One region of the Rhizobium sp. SL42 genome, then DNA from elsewhere that is predicted to be linked to it. Evidence: riboswitches for the same ligand, from Rfam matches in the RefSeq annotation. Region 1 holds a riboswitch; the other holds the start of a gene.

Region 1 (7,892 bases):
ACTTTGAGACAGTTTTCAACCGAATGGCTAACGATACGTAAACGTCGTGACATTGATGACAGAATTTTGACGAATGCTGCAATCACTTTCTGCACCGCACAATCGCGTTTTTTGACTGAGGGCCTGTTTTCCAAACACGGGCGGGCTTTGTGAACACTGCGTTCCCGGCGTCTCTCTTCGGCTGCGGCGAAATTCGGCTATATTGGCGGCAATCACGCAAAAGGAGCATTCCATGTCGATCCGCCCCGTCAAGCATGAAAGCCGCGCCACGCCAACCATGGAAGGCGCCGGCGTCAAGCTGCACCGAGTGTTCGGCTTCGGCGATCCGTCGATGACCGACCCCTTCCTGATGATGGATGATTTCCGCAACGATACCCCGTCCGACTATATTCGCGGCTTCCCCTGGCACCCGCATCGCGGCATCGAGACCATTACCTATGTGCTGGCCGGCACGGTCGAGCACGGCGACAGCCTCGGCAATCGCGGGCTGCTCGGCGCCGGTGATCTCCAGTGGATGACCGCCGGGAGCGGCATCATGCATCAGGAAATGCCCAAGGGCGATTTCGCGGGCCGCATGCACGGCTTCCAGCTTTGGGCCAACCTGCCCTCGTCGCTGAAGATGACCGCGCCGCGTTATCAGGACATCAAGTCCGCCGATATTCCCGTCGTGGTCGATGACGACGGCACCGCGGTCAGGGTGATCTCCGGCGCTTTCTGGGGCAAGGCAGGTCCCGTCGACGGGATTGCAGCGGAGCCGGTCTATCTCGACATTTCGGTGCCGCCCGGCAAGCGCAAGACCATTCCGGTCGACACCTATCGTTCCGCTTTTGCCTATATCTTCGCAGGATCCGGCAGCTTCCGCGACGCTTCCACGCCATTCGGCGTAAAGGTCGAAAAGGAATACAGGGGCGAAGAGCTGAATATCCGCGACCTTTCCGGCAACAGGACGCTGGTCGTCTTCGACACCGGCGACGAGATTACCGTGCAGGCCGGCGAACAAGGCATCCGCTTTCTGCTGGTCACCGGCAAGCCGATCAAGGAACCGGTCGCCTGGCACGGCCCGATCGTGATGAATACACGCGAAGAGCTGATGCAGGCGATGAACGAATTGCAGAATGGAACTTTTATCAAGGTCGATCATTAAACAAGCAGCCGCAAGGCTGTGACAGTCAAGTTCCCCTTGCCCGGCGGCCCCCCTCCGCCGGGTTTTCTTTTTTGGGAGGCTGAACATGCATATCTCCGGCGGCTGCCATTGCGGCGCTATCCGCTTCGAAGCCGAAGTCGACCCGCAGGAGGTCGGCATCTGCCATTGCACCGATTGCCAGCGACTGACCGGATGCGCTTACCGGGTCAGCGTCGGTGCGGAACCCATGGATTTCCGCGTTGTGGCGGGCACGGCGCGCCGATACCGCAAGTTCGGCGCCAGCGGCAGGCCGAGTGACCAGTACTTCTGTGATATCTGTGGTTCGCCACTCTGGCGGGTCGATGCCACCGGCGCCAGCATCGCCATACGCCTCGGAACGATCGATCAGCGGCAGGCGCTCACGCCACGCCATCAGAGCTGGACCGGCTCTGCCCTGAGATGGGTGAGCGACATACGGGACATTCCCGCATCTGCCGGCGAATAGACCAGGGGATTATCTCCAAAGGGCGTGGAAATGATGCACGGGCCCATGTCCCGAACCCACGGCCAAAGCCCCCGACGTCGCGACCGCGCTAGCCAGCCAGCTCTTGGCCGCTGCAACGGCGTCAACTGTTGTCAGCCCCTTTGCAAGTTCGGCGGCAATCGCACTCGACAGCGCGCAGCCCGTCCCGTGGGTGTTCTTCGTGGCAATCCGCGGCGCTTCGAACCAACGAAAGCGCCCGCCTGAAACCAGCAGGTCCGGGCTGTCGGCGGCGGCGAGATGCCCGCCCTTCAACAACACAGCCTTGGGCCCCTGTAACATCAGACGGGCGCCCTGCGATTCCATCACCTCCCGGCGGGCCGCCTCCGGCTCGCCGAGCAGGACAGCGGCTTCGGGAAGATTGGGGGTGAGAAGCGTTGCGAGGGGCAGAAGCTCATCGCGGAGCACGGCAACCGCTTCGGGGTCCAGCAGCGCGGCACCGCCCTTGGCGATCATGACGGGATCCAGGACGATTGGAATGGCGCGATATGGCTTCAGCGCTTCGGCAACCGCGCGGGCAATATCGGCATTGGCAATCATGCCGATCTTGACGGCATCGACGTGCAGGTCGGCGAAAATCATCCGGATCTGCTCCGCGACGAAGTCAGGGTCGATAGCCTGTACCGACGAAACGCCCCGGGTGTTCTGTGCCGTCAGCGCCGTGATCGCCGCCATGCCGTAGCATCCGCGTGCAGAGAACGTCTTCAGATCGGCCTGGATCCCGGCCCCACCGGACGGATCGGATCCGGCAATCGACAGCACATTGGCAATGAAACTGGACATGGATTTCACGGGCGCCCCTTCTCCAGCGGGGTAGCCGACGGGAAGGGCCACGATATGCGCGGAGGCTTCCCAAGCGACTCCCTCCGCCAGCATTATCTGGTTCAGGTTCAAAGGGTGCTTCTCAGCCCATCTTTCGATGAACGCCCCTGTCTCTGGAGCCTAGTCTTAGAGCAGAGCGGCGCTGCTGTCATGCAAAATGGCATAGGCACAGCCCCGAACCATTTGCGACAAAAGTCAAAAATGGCTAGTTGCGTAGTCAGCCTATCGTCCCAGCTCAAGGAATTCGCGATTGCCCTTCGCCCAGAACACCGTCTTCGACAAGCGTTACAATGGCTTTCTGTTCGACATGGACGGTACGCTGCTCAACTCCATCGCGGCCGCAGAGCGCGTGTGGGGCAAATGGGCCGCACGCCACGGGCTCGATGTCGAGGCCTTCCTGCCAACGATGCATGGCAAACGTGGCATCGACACGATCAGCGGACTTGGCCTGCCGGGTGTCGACGTTCAGGCGGAAGCGCTGGAAATCGAGCGCGGTGAAATCGAAGACGTCGAGGGTGTGGTCGCCATTCCCGGCGCGATAGACTTTCTGAACGGCCTGCCCTCGGCGCGCTGGGCGATCGTCACATCGGCCCCTGTGCTCCTCGCAAGGGCCCGCATCGAGGCCGCGGGCCTGCCGCAGCCGCCAAAAATCGTCACCGCCGAAGACGTGAAGATCGGAAAACCAAATCCTGCGGGTTATCTGCTCGGGGCAAGCCATCTCGGTGTCGATCCGGCCCGCTGCCTGGTGTTCGAAGACGTGATGGCCGGCGTGCTGGCCGGCGAAGCTGCGGGCTCGGATGTCATGGTGGTCACCGCCACCCACAGCCATCCACTTGAGACCCGGCATCCGGCAATTGCGAGCTATATCGGGCTTAAGGTGCATGTCGACGGCGATGGCGGCATGCAGATCGTCCGGGCCGGCTGACCTTTTCCAAGGTCAGCCCGGGAATGGCACGCCCGCGCCTCTGGTGCGCGGGCTGACCGACATCGCATGGAAAACGATCAAGCCGCCTTGGCGACGTGATATTCCTTGATCGCCACCATCTTGATCGCGGGAAACCGCTCCGACTCGTAGCGCAGCGAAAATGCATCCTGCGCCATGAAGACCGGATCGCCGTCCAGATCCCGGCAGATATCGCCGCGGCGCTGGGTCATGAACTTGTCGAGTTCGGCGGGCTGATCGGATGAAATCCAGCGGCAGACCGAAAAACGCGACATTTCGAACGAGACCGGCAGCGTATATTCACCCGACAGTCGTTCCTTCAGAACGTCGAGCTGCAGAGCGCCGACAACACCGACGATCGCCGGCGAGCCGTCTTCCGGGGAAAAGAGCTGCACGACGCCTTCTTCGGCCATCTGCTGCAGCGCTTCCTTGAGCTTCTTCGCCTTCATCGCATCCTCGAGGCGTACACGACGCAGGATTTCCGGCGAGAAGTTCGGAACGCCCTGAAAGACGAGGTTTTCGCCTTCGGTCAAGGTGTCCCCGATACGAAGCGTGCCGTGGTTCGGGATGCCGACCACGTCGCCGGCATAGGCCGTATCGGCCAACTGGCGCTGCGAAGCGAAGAAGAACTGCGGTGCCGTCAGGCCCATCTGCTTGCCGGTGCGGGCCAAACGCGCCTTCATGCCGCGCTCCAGCTTGCCGGAGCAGATGCGGGCAAAGGCGATGCGGTCGCGGTGGTTCGGATCCATATTGGCCTGAATCTTGAACACAAAAGCGGTCATCTTGTCTTCGGATGCATGAACCTTGCGGATATCGGCCACCTGGTCGCGCGGCGGCGGGGCAAAATCCCCCAGCGCGTTGATCAGGTCGCGCACGCCGAAATTCTTCAAAGCCGAGCCGAAGAAGACCGGTGTCATATGGCCCTCGAGGAAGGCCTGCTTGTCAAACGGGCGGCAGGCTTCGCGCGCCAGATCCAGCTCTTCGATAAAAGCTTCACGCTCGTTTTCCGGCAGCTGTTCGGCGACATTTGCCGGGCTGTTCACAGGCAGGCCTTCGACCTGCTTGTCGGAACCGCGGAAGGTGTTTTCCGCGAGATTGTAGGATCCGCTGAATGTCTTCGACCGGCCGACCGGCCAGGTGATCGGCGCTGTGTCGAGCGCCAGCTTTTCCTCGACTTCATCGAGGATTTCGAAGGGATCGCGGCTTTCGCGGTCCATCTTGTTGATGAAGGTGATGATCGGGATGTCGCGCATGCGGCAGACTTCGAACAGCTTCAGCGTGCGCGGCTCGATACCCTTGGCGGCATCGATAACCATGACCGCGGCGTCGACGGCCGTCAGCGTACGGTAGGTATCGTCAGCAAAGTCTTCGTGACCCGGCGTGTCGAGGATGTTGAAAACCTTGTCATTGTATTCGAAGGTCATCACCGAGGTCACGACCGAAATGCCGCGCTCGCGCTCGATCTTCATCCAGTCTGAACGGGTTTGGATACGATCCTTCTTGGCCTTGACCTCACCGGCGAGCTGGATCGCACCCCCGAAGAGCAGCAGCTTTTCGGTGAGCGTCGTCTTGCCGGCGTCCGGGTGAGCGATAATAGCGAAGGTGCGGCGGCGGGAGACCGCCTCTGCGAGCGTTTCGGCCATGTCGTGAATCCTGTGGAATTGCGGGCTATCTAGCGATTAAAGGCCGGCATTGCAATTGACCTTGACCAAGTGAGGGCAAAGTAATGGCTAATGACCATCCACACAGACATCACGCCGACCCTGAACCTGGTCCGGCTGCAGCATGGGCACGGCCTTGACCTGCCCGCATACGAGACATCCGGTGCGGCCGGCATGGACCTGCGCGCCGCCGTCGATACCGACCAACCGCTGGTGCTTGCCCCCGGCAAGAGGGCCCTTGTGCCGACGGGCTTCATCTTCGAGATCCCGCAAGGGTTCGAAGCACAGATCCGCCCGCGTTCCGGCCTTGCCTTCAAGAACGGCATCACCTGCCTCAACACACCCGGCACGATCGACAGCGACTATCGCGGCGAGGTGAAGGTCTTGCTGATCAATCTCGGCGACGAAGACTTTGCCATCACACGCGACATGCGCATTGCCCAGATGGTGATTGCTCCGGTCACCCAGGCGCGGGTTGCCGAAGTGACCGTGACGTCTGAAACCGTGCGCGGCGCCGGCGGCTTCGGCTCGACCGGCGTGTGAGGGCCGCCCCAGATCTGTTGACCTGACCTAACCGACGATCGGCGGCAGACGGCGCTTCAGGGGCGTCGACTTGACCATGGACGTATTGGTCTGGGCCTTTTCGATGATGCGATCATGAACGCGGTCGAGATCGGCCATGCTGCGCACCGCGACCCGGCAGATGAAGCAGTCGTCGCCCGTGACCTTGTCGCATTCGATGATTTCCGGCGTCTCCAGAATGATTTTCTCGACGATATACAGCATGCCCGGCAGCGGACGGACGCGCACGATCGCCTGCAACGGATAGCCCAGCGCCTCCAGCGCAACCTCGGCCGCATAGCCCTGTAGAACCCCACGATCCTCGAGACGACGCAACCGCTCCGAACATGCCGGCGATGAAAGGCCGGCCCGTGCCGCAAGTTCCTTCAAAGACAGGCGCGCATCGGCGGCCAATGCCTCGACAATGCTGCGGTCGACGCTGTCGAGCAGCTGAACAAGATGCATATTCATCGCCATTTCTCCTCACATTATTTCGACGATTCCATCGTACACCTAATTTCCAGAAAGCAAATCGCCAGAAAAGACGGATAGAATCCGCACATCACCGGAGGCGACCATGAACCCTATCATCAAGCGCGGCATCATCGACATGACCATTGCCATGGTCACATCCGGCACAATCGGCTGGTTCGTCATGCAATCAGGCCAGACACCCTATAATGTGGTTTTCTTTCGCTGCCTGATCGGCGCTCCGATACTGGCCCTGCTCTGCCACCGATTCGGCGCCTTTTCGGATCCCGCCTTCAATCTGAAGCGGTTTGCCATGGCGGTCGCGGGCGGCATTGCGCTGGTCCTGAACTGGCTCGCCTTGTTTTCAGCCTATCCGCTCGCGTCCATTTCGGTGACGACCATCGTCTACAATGTCCAGCCCTTCATGCTGGTCGGCCTCGGCATGGTTTTCCTCCGAGAGCGCGTCAGCGGCGCCAAACTCGGCTGGATGGGGCTGGCCTTTGCCGGCATGCTGGCCATGACGCTGACGGGGGAGCCCATCGGCGGCGTCACGCCGGATGGCTATCTGATCGGCATCCTGCTCTCCCTGCTTGCGGCGTTCTGCTATGCGATCGCGGCTTTCGTCACCAAACATCTGAAGGGGACGTCGCCCTATCTGATCGCACTGATCCAGGTCACCACCGGTATCGTCATGCTATTGCCGCTCGCCGATTTCGACCGGCTACCGGCCTCGCCGCAAAACTGGATGATGGTCGCGATCATCGGTGTCGTGCATACGGGCGCAATGTATGCCTTCCTCTACTCCGCAATCCAGAAACTGCCGGTGGTCCTGACAGGGACCCTGTCCTTCCTCTATCCCGTCGTCGCGATCGCGGTCGACATGCTGGCCTATGGCCACGTGCTGACGCCCGGGCAGGCCGCAGGTGGTGCGGCAATCCTGCTTGCCGCCGTCGCAACGACGCTGAACCTGTCACCCACGACATTCGTCCCGTTCAAAAGAAAGGCCTGAACTCCATGATAACCTGCAGCCTGCGCTACGTGATCGATCCCTACAAGCTGGCCGAGTTCGAACACTATGCAGCACTCTGGATCCCGCTGGTCAACCGGCTGGGGGGCACTCATCACGGCTATTTCCTGCCGCATGAAGGGGCGAACAATATCGCGCTGGCATTGTTCAGCTTCCCCTCGCTCGCCGACTACGAGGTCTACCGCCAGCAGATGGCGGCGGATGCCGAATGTCAGGCGGCATTTGCCTATGCGGAGGAAACTCGCTGCATCATAAGCTACGAACGCAGCTTCATGCGGCCGATGTTCTGAGCGTCAGCGCTGCGCTTCGGTCGCCATCCTGACTGCAAGCGCGGTGAGCACCGTGCCCATCAACCAGCGCTGGACGACCATCCAGAACGGCCGGCCAGCGAGAAAAACAGCAATCGAGCCGGCCATCAACGCGATCATCGCGTTGACCGAAACGCTGATCACGATCTGGGTCGCGCCGAGGGCGACCGACTGGAGAAACACGCTGCCACGCGCCGGATCGAGAAATTGCGGCAGCAGGGACAAATACAGCACCGCGACCTTCGGGTTGAGCAGGCTGGTCACAAGCCCCATGGCGAACAGGCGGCGCGGACTGTCCTTCGGCAGGTCGCGCACCTGGAAGGGCGAACGTCCGCCCGGGCGGACGGCCTGCCATGCCATCCAGACGAGATAGGCAGCGCCCGTGAACTTCAGCACATCATAAGCGAAGGGAATAGCCATCAGCAGGACGGTAAT
Region 2 (7,892 bases), 1.0 Mb from region 1:
CAAGGCGCCGATGGAGACATTCGCCATCATGCCGTAGATCACAAACGGCAGCGAGGGCGGAAAGATCGGCCCCAGGGTGGCGGACGCTGCCGTCACGCCGACGGCGACTTCGACCGGATAGCCATGGTCCTTCATCGCCTTGATCTCGATCGTGCCAATGCCCGCCGCATCGGCGAGAGCCGTACCCGACATGCCGGAAAAGATGACTGAACCGATGATGTTGACCTGCGCCAGCCCGCCCTTCATCCAGCCGACCAGCGCGACCGCGAAGGAATAGATACGGCCGGTGACGCCGGCGGAATTCATCAGGTTCCCGGCGAGAATGAAGAACGGAACAGCAAGCAGCGGAAAGCTCTCGACACCGGCAATCATCCGCTGCGCGGCGATGATATCGGGCGCGACATTGTAAAAGACGAGATAGAGGACGGATGCGACAGCCATGGAGATGGAAACGGGCACCCCGACGACCATCAGGACAAGAAAGGAACCGACGAGCAGAAGCATGGATCAATCCTCGATCTTCTGAAATTCTTCCGGCCGCTCGAGCACGGAATAGCCGCGCCGCTGATTGGCGATGAATACCTGAATGGAGCGGAACAGCATCAGCACAAAGCCGGCCATCACGCTGTAGAAGACGATGCTGCGTGGCAGATCGACGGTGACCATGCGCTCGTCGGCGACAATCGACACGTAGCGCCACATCAGCCAGCAGGCATAGGCAAGGAAGCCGACCCGCACGAGATCGACAAAGATCGCAAGGACACGCGCCACCTTTGCCGGAACATAGTGATAGAGCACATCCACCTGGATATGGCGCGACACGCGCACACACATCACCGCGCCGAGAAAGACCACGGCGATCAGGCAATTGATGGCGATCTCTTCTGTCCAGGCGTAGGAATTGTTGAGTATGTAGCGGGTGAAGAATTGCAGGAAGACACAACCCGCCATGAGCCAGAAAATTGCAAGCGTGACCCAGTCTTCGATCGCATAGTGCGAGATATCGATATCGGGTGCAGCTTCATCGAAGGAATGAGCAAGTTCCTCCGCTGTGATCGGCGTATGGATTTCTTTTGACATGGCAGACATCCGCGAAAGGGGAAGGGATGCCGGCTCTCCCGTCGGAGAGCCGGCACACGGATCACTTGACGGCGCGGATCGCCTCCCAGTCGGCCTTGACATAGCCGAAGTCTTCCATGGCCGCTTTTTCCATCACGGTCTTTTCGAAGTCGGTCTTGTCGACTTCGGCAACATCGATTCCGCGCTCCTTGAACGTCGCCACCAAAGCCTTTTCACGTTCGGCAATGATATTGGTGCTCCGCTCGGCCGCCTGCTGCATCACCTCTGTGAAGATCTGCTTGTCGGCATCCGACAGCTGCGCCCAGAGGCTCTTCGAAATCAGCGTATTGAGATGATCCACGATGTGGCCGGTGAGCACGATGTGCTTCTGAACTTCGTAGAACTTCTTCGCTTCGATCGTGGTCAGCGGGTTTTCCTGCGCTTCGACCGTGCCGTTCTGCAGGGCAAGATAGACCTCGGCAAACGCGATCGGCGTGGTGTTTGCTCCGCAGGAGCGCGGCATGGCGAGATAGGCCGGGACGTCCGGCACGCGGATCTTCAGTCCGGCCATATCTGCGCATTTGGCAATCGGCTTGTTCGAAGTGGTGTGCCGTGTTCCGTAATAGGTAACGGCGACAATGTGATTGCCGGATGCCTCCTCATAACCCTGGGCAAGACGCTTGAAAACGTCACTCTTGGTATAGGCGATCAGGTGAGCCGGATCGCGGAACGTGTAGGGGTAGTAGGTCACGCCGATCGGCGCATATTCGCGCGCCGCAAAGCTCGAACCGGAAATGATGATGTCGACCGTGCCGAGCTTGAGGCCCTGGTTCAGATCGGCTTCCTTGCCAAGCTGCGACGCGGGGAAGACATCGATTTTGTAGCGCCCTTCGGTGCGCTTGCCGATTTCCTCGGCCGCCCAGACGGATTCGCTGTGGAACGGTTCCGATGTCTCGTAGACATGCGCCCACTTCAGCACGGTTTCGGCATGCGCGGTGAATGCCGTGGCCAGAACGGCGGCGGTCGCGCCCAAAAGCATTTTCAGTCTGAACTTCATTTCATTCTCCTCCCAGGTTGAAAGTCAGTGGATCGGCTAGACGCCGCCGGCACGCCTCCATGCGGCCGGTATCGAACCGTCGGTCGTTTCCTCCTCGAAACTTTCCGACAGGCGAAGCTGTGATTGATCAAGATGGGCCCGCATTGCGGCCCGGGCTGCGGCCGGATCACCCGCTGCAATCGCGTCCCGGATCGCGCGATGCTCCTCCATCGCCGCCCTCCAGGTATCCTTGTTTTCGAAATAGCTGGCGAGCTTCTCGAAATACGGCGTCATGCGCATGTCGTGGATACTGCCGACGAAGCGGTTCAGCGTCTGGTTGGCGATGATGCCGGATACGATGACATGGAAGTCGCGATCGAGCGCCAGCGCCTGGCGACGATCATCAAGAGCCGCCGCCATCCGGGCAAGATTGTCGTCTAGAATCAGGATGTGCTCGGGCTTTGCGAGCCTTGCAGCTTCCTCAGCAACCGCACATTCGACGACCGCCCGCGCACGCAGCAATTCGAACGGGCCTTCGAAATCCTCAGGCGGCATGTCGCTGGCGGGCACCTTGCGTGCTGTCACGTAGATGCCCGAACCCATGCGGATATCGATGAAACCCTCGACCTCCAGGACGATCAGGGCTTCGCGCACCGTCGGACGCGAAACGCCCAGCATCTGTGCCAACTCTCGCTCCGCAGGCAGTCTCGAACCCGCCGCCAGCTCACCGCTCTCGATCAGGCCCCGCATCTGGTCCGCCACCTGCCGATACAGGCGGCGCGATTCCACGGCAGAAAAAATCATCGTTTGATGCGCCTTCTGGACAGGTGGCCAAGTGGTCATACCAATTCAGACAGTCGTATACCTTTGATCCGAGTTCTGTCAATCGCGTTCCAATTTATTCTCAGCGCAAATCAGCCAAGGCTTATTTGTCGGCCAGCATGGCGACCAGAACATCTGTCTGCGAGATTATGCCGACCAGCCGGTTCCCACCGTTGATCACCGGGAGATAGTGCAGTCCTTCCTCGGCGAACGTGACAATCGCCGCCGAAACCGGAGACTGGGGCAGTACCGTACGGACCGGTGTCGTCATGATATCGCGCACGGTGCCGTTCGGAGCAGAAGCACCGGAAAGCGCGAGCTGCAATCGCCGGCGAAAGCCGATGACCGGCCGACCTTTGTTCCACTCGGCCTTGTCCAGCAGATCCGTCTGCGTGACGATACCGATGACCCGGGCATTGTCGTCTGTCACCGGCAACGCCTTGATGTGATGACGTCGCAACAGCGTCAAGGCCTCCTGCAATGAAGCGTCTGGCGCAACGGCAACAACGTCGCGCGACATGATCTGGGCACAGACGGTATCGCCGCTGCGCCGCTGGTAGGAACGAAGTTCCGTGCGCCGCAGGATATTTTCGAGATCGTCCCGGTCGATATCGAGAAATTCGTCGTATTCCAGCAGCACCTCGTCGAGATCCGCGCGGGTAAAGCCGATGCGCTCGACCGGCGATGGATCGGACGTACCGTGTTCGGAAGCTGCCGGTTTCGGCATATGCGGATAGCGGCGGCCGGTCAGATTGTTGAAAGCGAGCGCCAATAGCAGCAGGAGCAACGAGTTTCCGGCGACCGGCCAGACGACGAAATCATAGCCCAAGCTTTGCACGAGCGGGCCACCGAGGACCGCCGTCAGGGCTATGGCACCGCTCGGCGGATGCAGGCAGCGCAGTGCCATCATCGCGGCAATCGCCACGCCGACAGCCAAGGCCGAGGCAAGAAAGGGATCCGCCACCAGCTTGGCGACCGTAACCCCGATGAGCGCGGACACGATATTGCCGCCCATGATCGACCAGGGCTGGGCCAAGGGACTGGAGGGTACAGCGAACAATAGCACCGCAGAGGCCCCCATCGGCGCGATCAAAGCGGGCAGACCTGGACTTTCCTTGGCGAAGAAATGGCCAACAAGACCAGTCGCCAGGATCCCGATCAAGGCACCCGCAACTGCCCGCCCCCGCTCCCGGTAGCTGACTGTCGCTGCTTCGGGAATCAATCGGAAAAACCAGGGATGCTGTTGCGTCATGACCTGTCCGGCACAAACGAGAGGAACCGCAGCGCGCTTAGCACATGCAAGGCTCCGCCGTCACCGCCAAAGGCATGACGATGTCAACAGCGCGCTTCAGATCGCCACTTGACGCGGCAAGCCTTATCTTCGTAACCTTGCCGCATTCACCAGGGGGGTCCCGCCAAGGGGCTGAGAGTCTGCTGGGCTTTTTCGAAAGCAGCGCAGTGACCCGTTGAACCTGATCCAGTTCATACTGGCGTAGGGACGGTGCGAGCGCTGCAATGCCACGAGTCCATCTAGGTGGGCCTATGGCAGGCGTCTATCCATCTTTCCGGCTGACATGACTGGGTCTCCAACATCAAACTTGGAGCCTCACGATGAACATTGCCCAAAATTTTGCCAAACCCGAAGTCACCACCGGACCACTTCCGGCCTCGACAAAAATCCATCTGCAAGGCCAACTGCACGCGGACATTCGCGTCCCGATGCGCCAGATCGCCCTTCATCCAACCTCCGGCGAGCCGCCCGTCAACCTCTATGACAGCTCCGGTCCCTACACCGATCAGGCGACGACGATCGCGATTGATGCAGGATTGACCCGCAATCGCGCAACCTGGATCACGGATCGCTCCGATGTCGAGGTCTATCCCGGTCGCCATATCAAGCCGGAAGACAACGGCTTCGTCTCCGGCGACCGGCTGACGCCCGAATTTCCCAGGCGTCACTCTCCACTGCGCGCTAAGGGCGGCAAGGCCGTCACACAACTCGCCTATGCAAGAGCCGGGATCGTCACGGCAGAAATGGAATTCATCGCAATTCGCGAAAATCTCGGCCGCAAGGCGGCCAGGGAGACGATGAAGCGCGACGGCGAGAGTTTCGGTGCGCATATCCCGGACTATGTCACGCCGGAATTTGTCCGCATGGAAGTCGCCGCCGGCCGCGCAATCATTCCAGCCAACATCAACCATCCTGAACTCGAGCCGATGATCATCGGCCGCAATTTCCTCGTCAAGATCAATGCCAATATCGGCAATTCCGCCGTCACCTCGTCGATGGCAGAGGAGGTTGAAAAGATGGTATGGGCGATCCGCTGGGGTGCCGACACCGTCATGGACCTGTCCACCGGCCGCAACATTCACCACATCCGCGACTGGATCATCCGCAATTCACCGGTGCCGATCGGCACGGTGCCGCTGTACCAGGCGCTGGAAAAGGTCGGCGGCATAGCAGAGGACCTGACCTGGGAGGTCTATCGCGACACGCTGATCGAACAGGCTGAACAGGGCGTCGACTATTTCACCATCCATGCCGGCGTCCGGCTCGCTTACATTCCGCTGACCGTCAATCGCGTCACCGGCATCGTCAGCCGCGGCGGCTCGATCATGGCCAAGTGGTGCCTGCATCATCACCGCGAGAGTTTCCTCTATGAGCATTTCGAGGAGATCTGCGACATCTGCCGGACCTACGACGTGTCGTTCTCGCTGGGCGACGGGCTTCGCCCCGGTTCGATCGCCGACGCCAATGACGCCGCCCAGTTTGCCGAACTGGAGACCCTGGGGGAACTGACCCAGATCGCTTGGGCCAAGGATTGCCAGGTCATGATCGAGGGTCCCGGTCATGTGCCGATGCATAAGATCAAGGAAAACATGGACAAGCAGTTGAAGGTCTGTGGCGAAGCCCCCTTCTATACCCTCGGGCCGCTGACCACCGATATCGCCCCCGGCTACGACCACATCACGTCGGGCATTGGTGCCGCCATGATCGGCTGGTTCGGAACCGCCATGCTCTGCTATGTCACGCCAAAGGAACATCTCGGCCTGCCCGACCGCAACGATGTGAAAGTCGGCGTCATCACCTACAAGATCGCCGCCCATGCCGCCGATCTGGCCAAGGGCCATCCGGCAGCGCAGGTTCGCGACGATGCATTGTCGCGCGCACGCTTCGAGTTCCGCTGGGAGGATCAGTTCAACCTGTCGCTCGATCCCGATACCGCCCGCGCCTTCCACGACGAGACGCTTCCGAAGGAGGCCCACAAGGTTGCGCATTTCTGCTCGATGTGCGGCCCGAAATTTTGCTCGATGCGGATCTCGCATGACATCCGCGCGGAAGCGCAGAAGGAAGGCCTGGCCGCGATGGCGGAGAAGTTTCGACAGGGTGGCCAGCTCTACATGCCGCTGGACGATACGGCACAGCCAGAGGCGGGAGAGTGAAATGACGGTTGTCATAAGAGGGGCCGGCATTGCCGGTCTCGTCACCGCCCATGAACTGGTGAACCGTGGCTTTTCGGTCGAAGTTCACGAACGCGCCACCAGTGTCGGCCATGGCGCATCCCGCTATGCAGGCGGCATGCTTGCGCCCTATTGCGAGCGCGAAGCAGCACCGGAACAGGTGTTGCAGTTGGGGCTTCAGGGGCTGGATTGGTGGCAAAAGACCATGCCCGCAGACGTGATCGGCAAGGGTACACTCGTCCTTGCCCAGTCAAGGGACAGCGCAGAACTCGGCCGCTTTGCAGCACGCACGCAGGGTTATGAATGGGTGGATGCGGAAGCCATCGCCGCTCTGGAGCCCGACCTGGCCGGACGATTTCACAAGGGATTGTTCTTTGCCGAAGAGGCTCATCTGGACCCGCGCCAGGTGATGCAGCGCCTGTATGAGAGCCTGGAAAAACGTGGCACCGTGTTCCGCCTCGCCTGTAATGAAGCGATGCCCCCGCCCGCCCGCGATCACAGCCGCGATGGCACCACCGGCCAAGCCGTCAACTGCATTGTCGACTGCACCGGCGCAGCGGCAATCGGAACCGTCCACGGCCTTCGCGGTGTGCGCGGCGAGATGCTCTATCTGCAAACGGGTGATATCACCTTGGCGAGGCCGGTGCGCCTGCTTCATCCGCGCCATCCTCTCTACGTCGTGCCACGCGGCGACGGCCTGTTCATGCTTGGCGCAACGATGATCGAGGCCGAAGACAACGGCCCGATAGCCGTCCGATCGCTGATGGAACTGCTCAACATGGCTTACGCCGTGCACCCCGCATTCGGTGAGGCGCGCGTCACCGAAACAGGCACCGGCATCCGTCCCGCCTTTGCCGACAACATCCCCCGTGTTGTCGAAACACCGGAGGGACTGGCCGTTGCCGGCATGTATCGTCACGGCTTTCTGCTGGCACCCGCCATGGCACAAGAGGTCGCGGATCGGCTTGAACGCCGCCACACCAGCGTGGAAAGGAAAATCGCATGAAGCTGACCATCAATGGCGAGCCGCAGGACTGCGCGGCGGCGACACTTGCCGAACTATTGACCGCACTTGAATACGAGGGTGACTGGCTGGCAACCGCAGTCAATGGTGACCTGGTCCATCGCGAGGATCGGCCACGATACCAGTTGAACCAGGGCGACCGGATCGAGATCCTCTCGCCGATGCAGGGAGGATGACATGGGCTTGTTGCTCTACGAGATCGAGGTTTCCTCGCGTCTGCTGCTCGGCACGGCGCGCTATCCGTCACCAGCCATTCTTGCCGAGGCAATCCGCCGCTCCAGCACAGAGATCGTCACGGTATCACTTCGTCGCGAAACCGCCGGCGGCAAGGCGGGCGGCGCATTTTTCCAACTCGTCAAGGATCTCGGAGTGCATGTCCTGCCGAACACCGCAGGCTGCCACAGTGTATCCGAAGCCGTGCTCACGGCCAGGATGGCGCGGGAAGTCTTTGCCACCAATTGGATAAAGCTCGAGGTCATCGGTCGTCAG

Evidence for each region. A riboswitch is a leader RNA that binds a small molecule or an ion and turns the genes downstream of it on or off. The one in region 1 is predicted to bind thiamine pyrophosphate.
Region 2: another riboswitch for thiamine pyrophosphate. It lies ahead of thiC (phosphomethylpyrimidine synthase ThiC); the one in region 1 lies ahead of thiD (bifunctional hydroxymethylpyrimidine kinase/phosphomethylpyrimidine kinase).

What each region holds. Positions count from the first base shown of each region.
Region 1 is NZ_CP063397.1:1,021,267-1,029,158, reverse strand. It holds gene IM739_RS04755 (pirin family protein) at 233-1,144, shown strand; gene IM739_RS04750 (GFA family protein) at 1,230-1,628, shown strand; gene thiD (bifunctional hydroxymethylpyrimidine kinase/phosphomethylpyrimidine kinase) at 1,638-2,447, opposite strand; TPP riboswitch at 2,509-2,605, opposite strand; gene IM739_RS04740 (HAD family hydrolase) at 2,737-3,411, shown strand; gene IM739_RS04735 (peptide chain release factor 3) at 3,489-5,072, opposite strand; gene dut (dUTP diphosphatase) at 5,163-5,633, shown strand; gene IM739_RS04725 (Lrp/AsnC family transcriptional regulator) at 5,661-6,122, opposite strand; gene IM739_RS04720 (DMT family transporter) at 6,229-7,131, shown strand; gene IM739_RS04715 (NIPSNAP family protein) at 7,137-7,439, shown strand; gene IM739_RS04710 (LysE family translocator) at 7,443-7,892, opposite strand, start outside.
Region 2 is NZ_CP063397.1:4,053,865-4,061,756, forward strand. It holds gene IM739_RS19120 (TRAP transporter large permease) at 1-504, opposite strand, end outside; gene IM739_RS19125 (TRAP transporter small permease) at 508-1,080, opposite strand; gene IM739_RS19130 (sialic acid TRAP transporter substrate-binding protein SiaP) at 1,142-2,116, opposite strand; gene IM739_RS19135 (FadR/GntR family transcriptional regulator) at 2,153-2,938, opposite strand; gene IM739_RS19140 (HPP family protein) at 3,021-4,169, opposite strand; TPP riboswitch at 4,311-4,434, shown strand; gene thiC (phosphomethylpyrimidine synthase ThiC) at 4,529-6,361, shown strand; gene thiO (glycine oxidase ThiO) at 6,363-7,385, shown strand; gene thiS (sulfur carrier protein ThiS) at 7,382-7,579, shown strand; gene IM739_RS19160 (thiazole synthase) at 7,581-7,892, shown strand, end outside.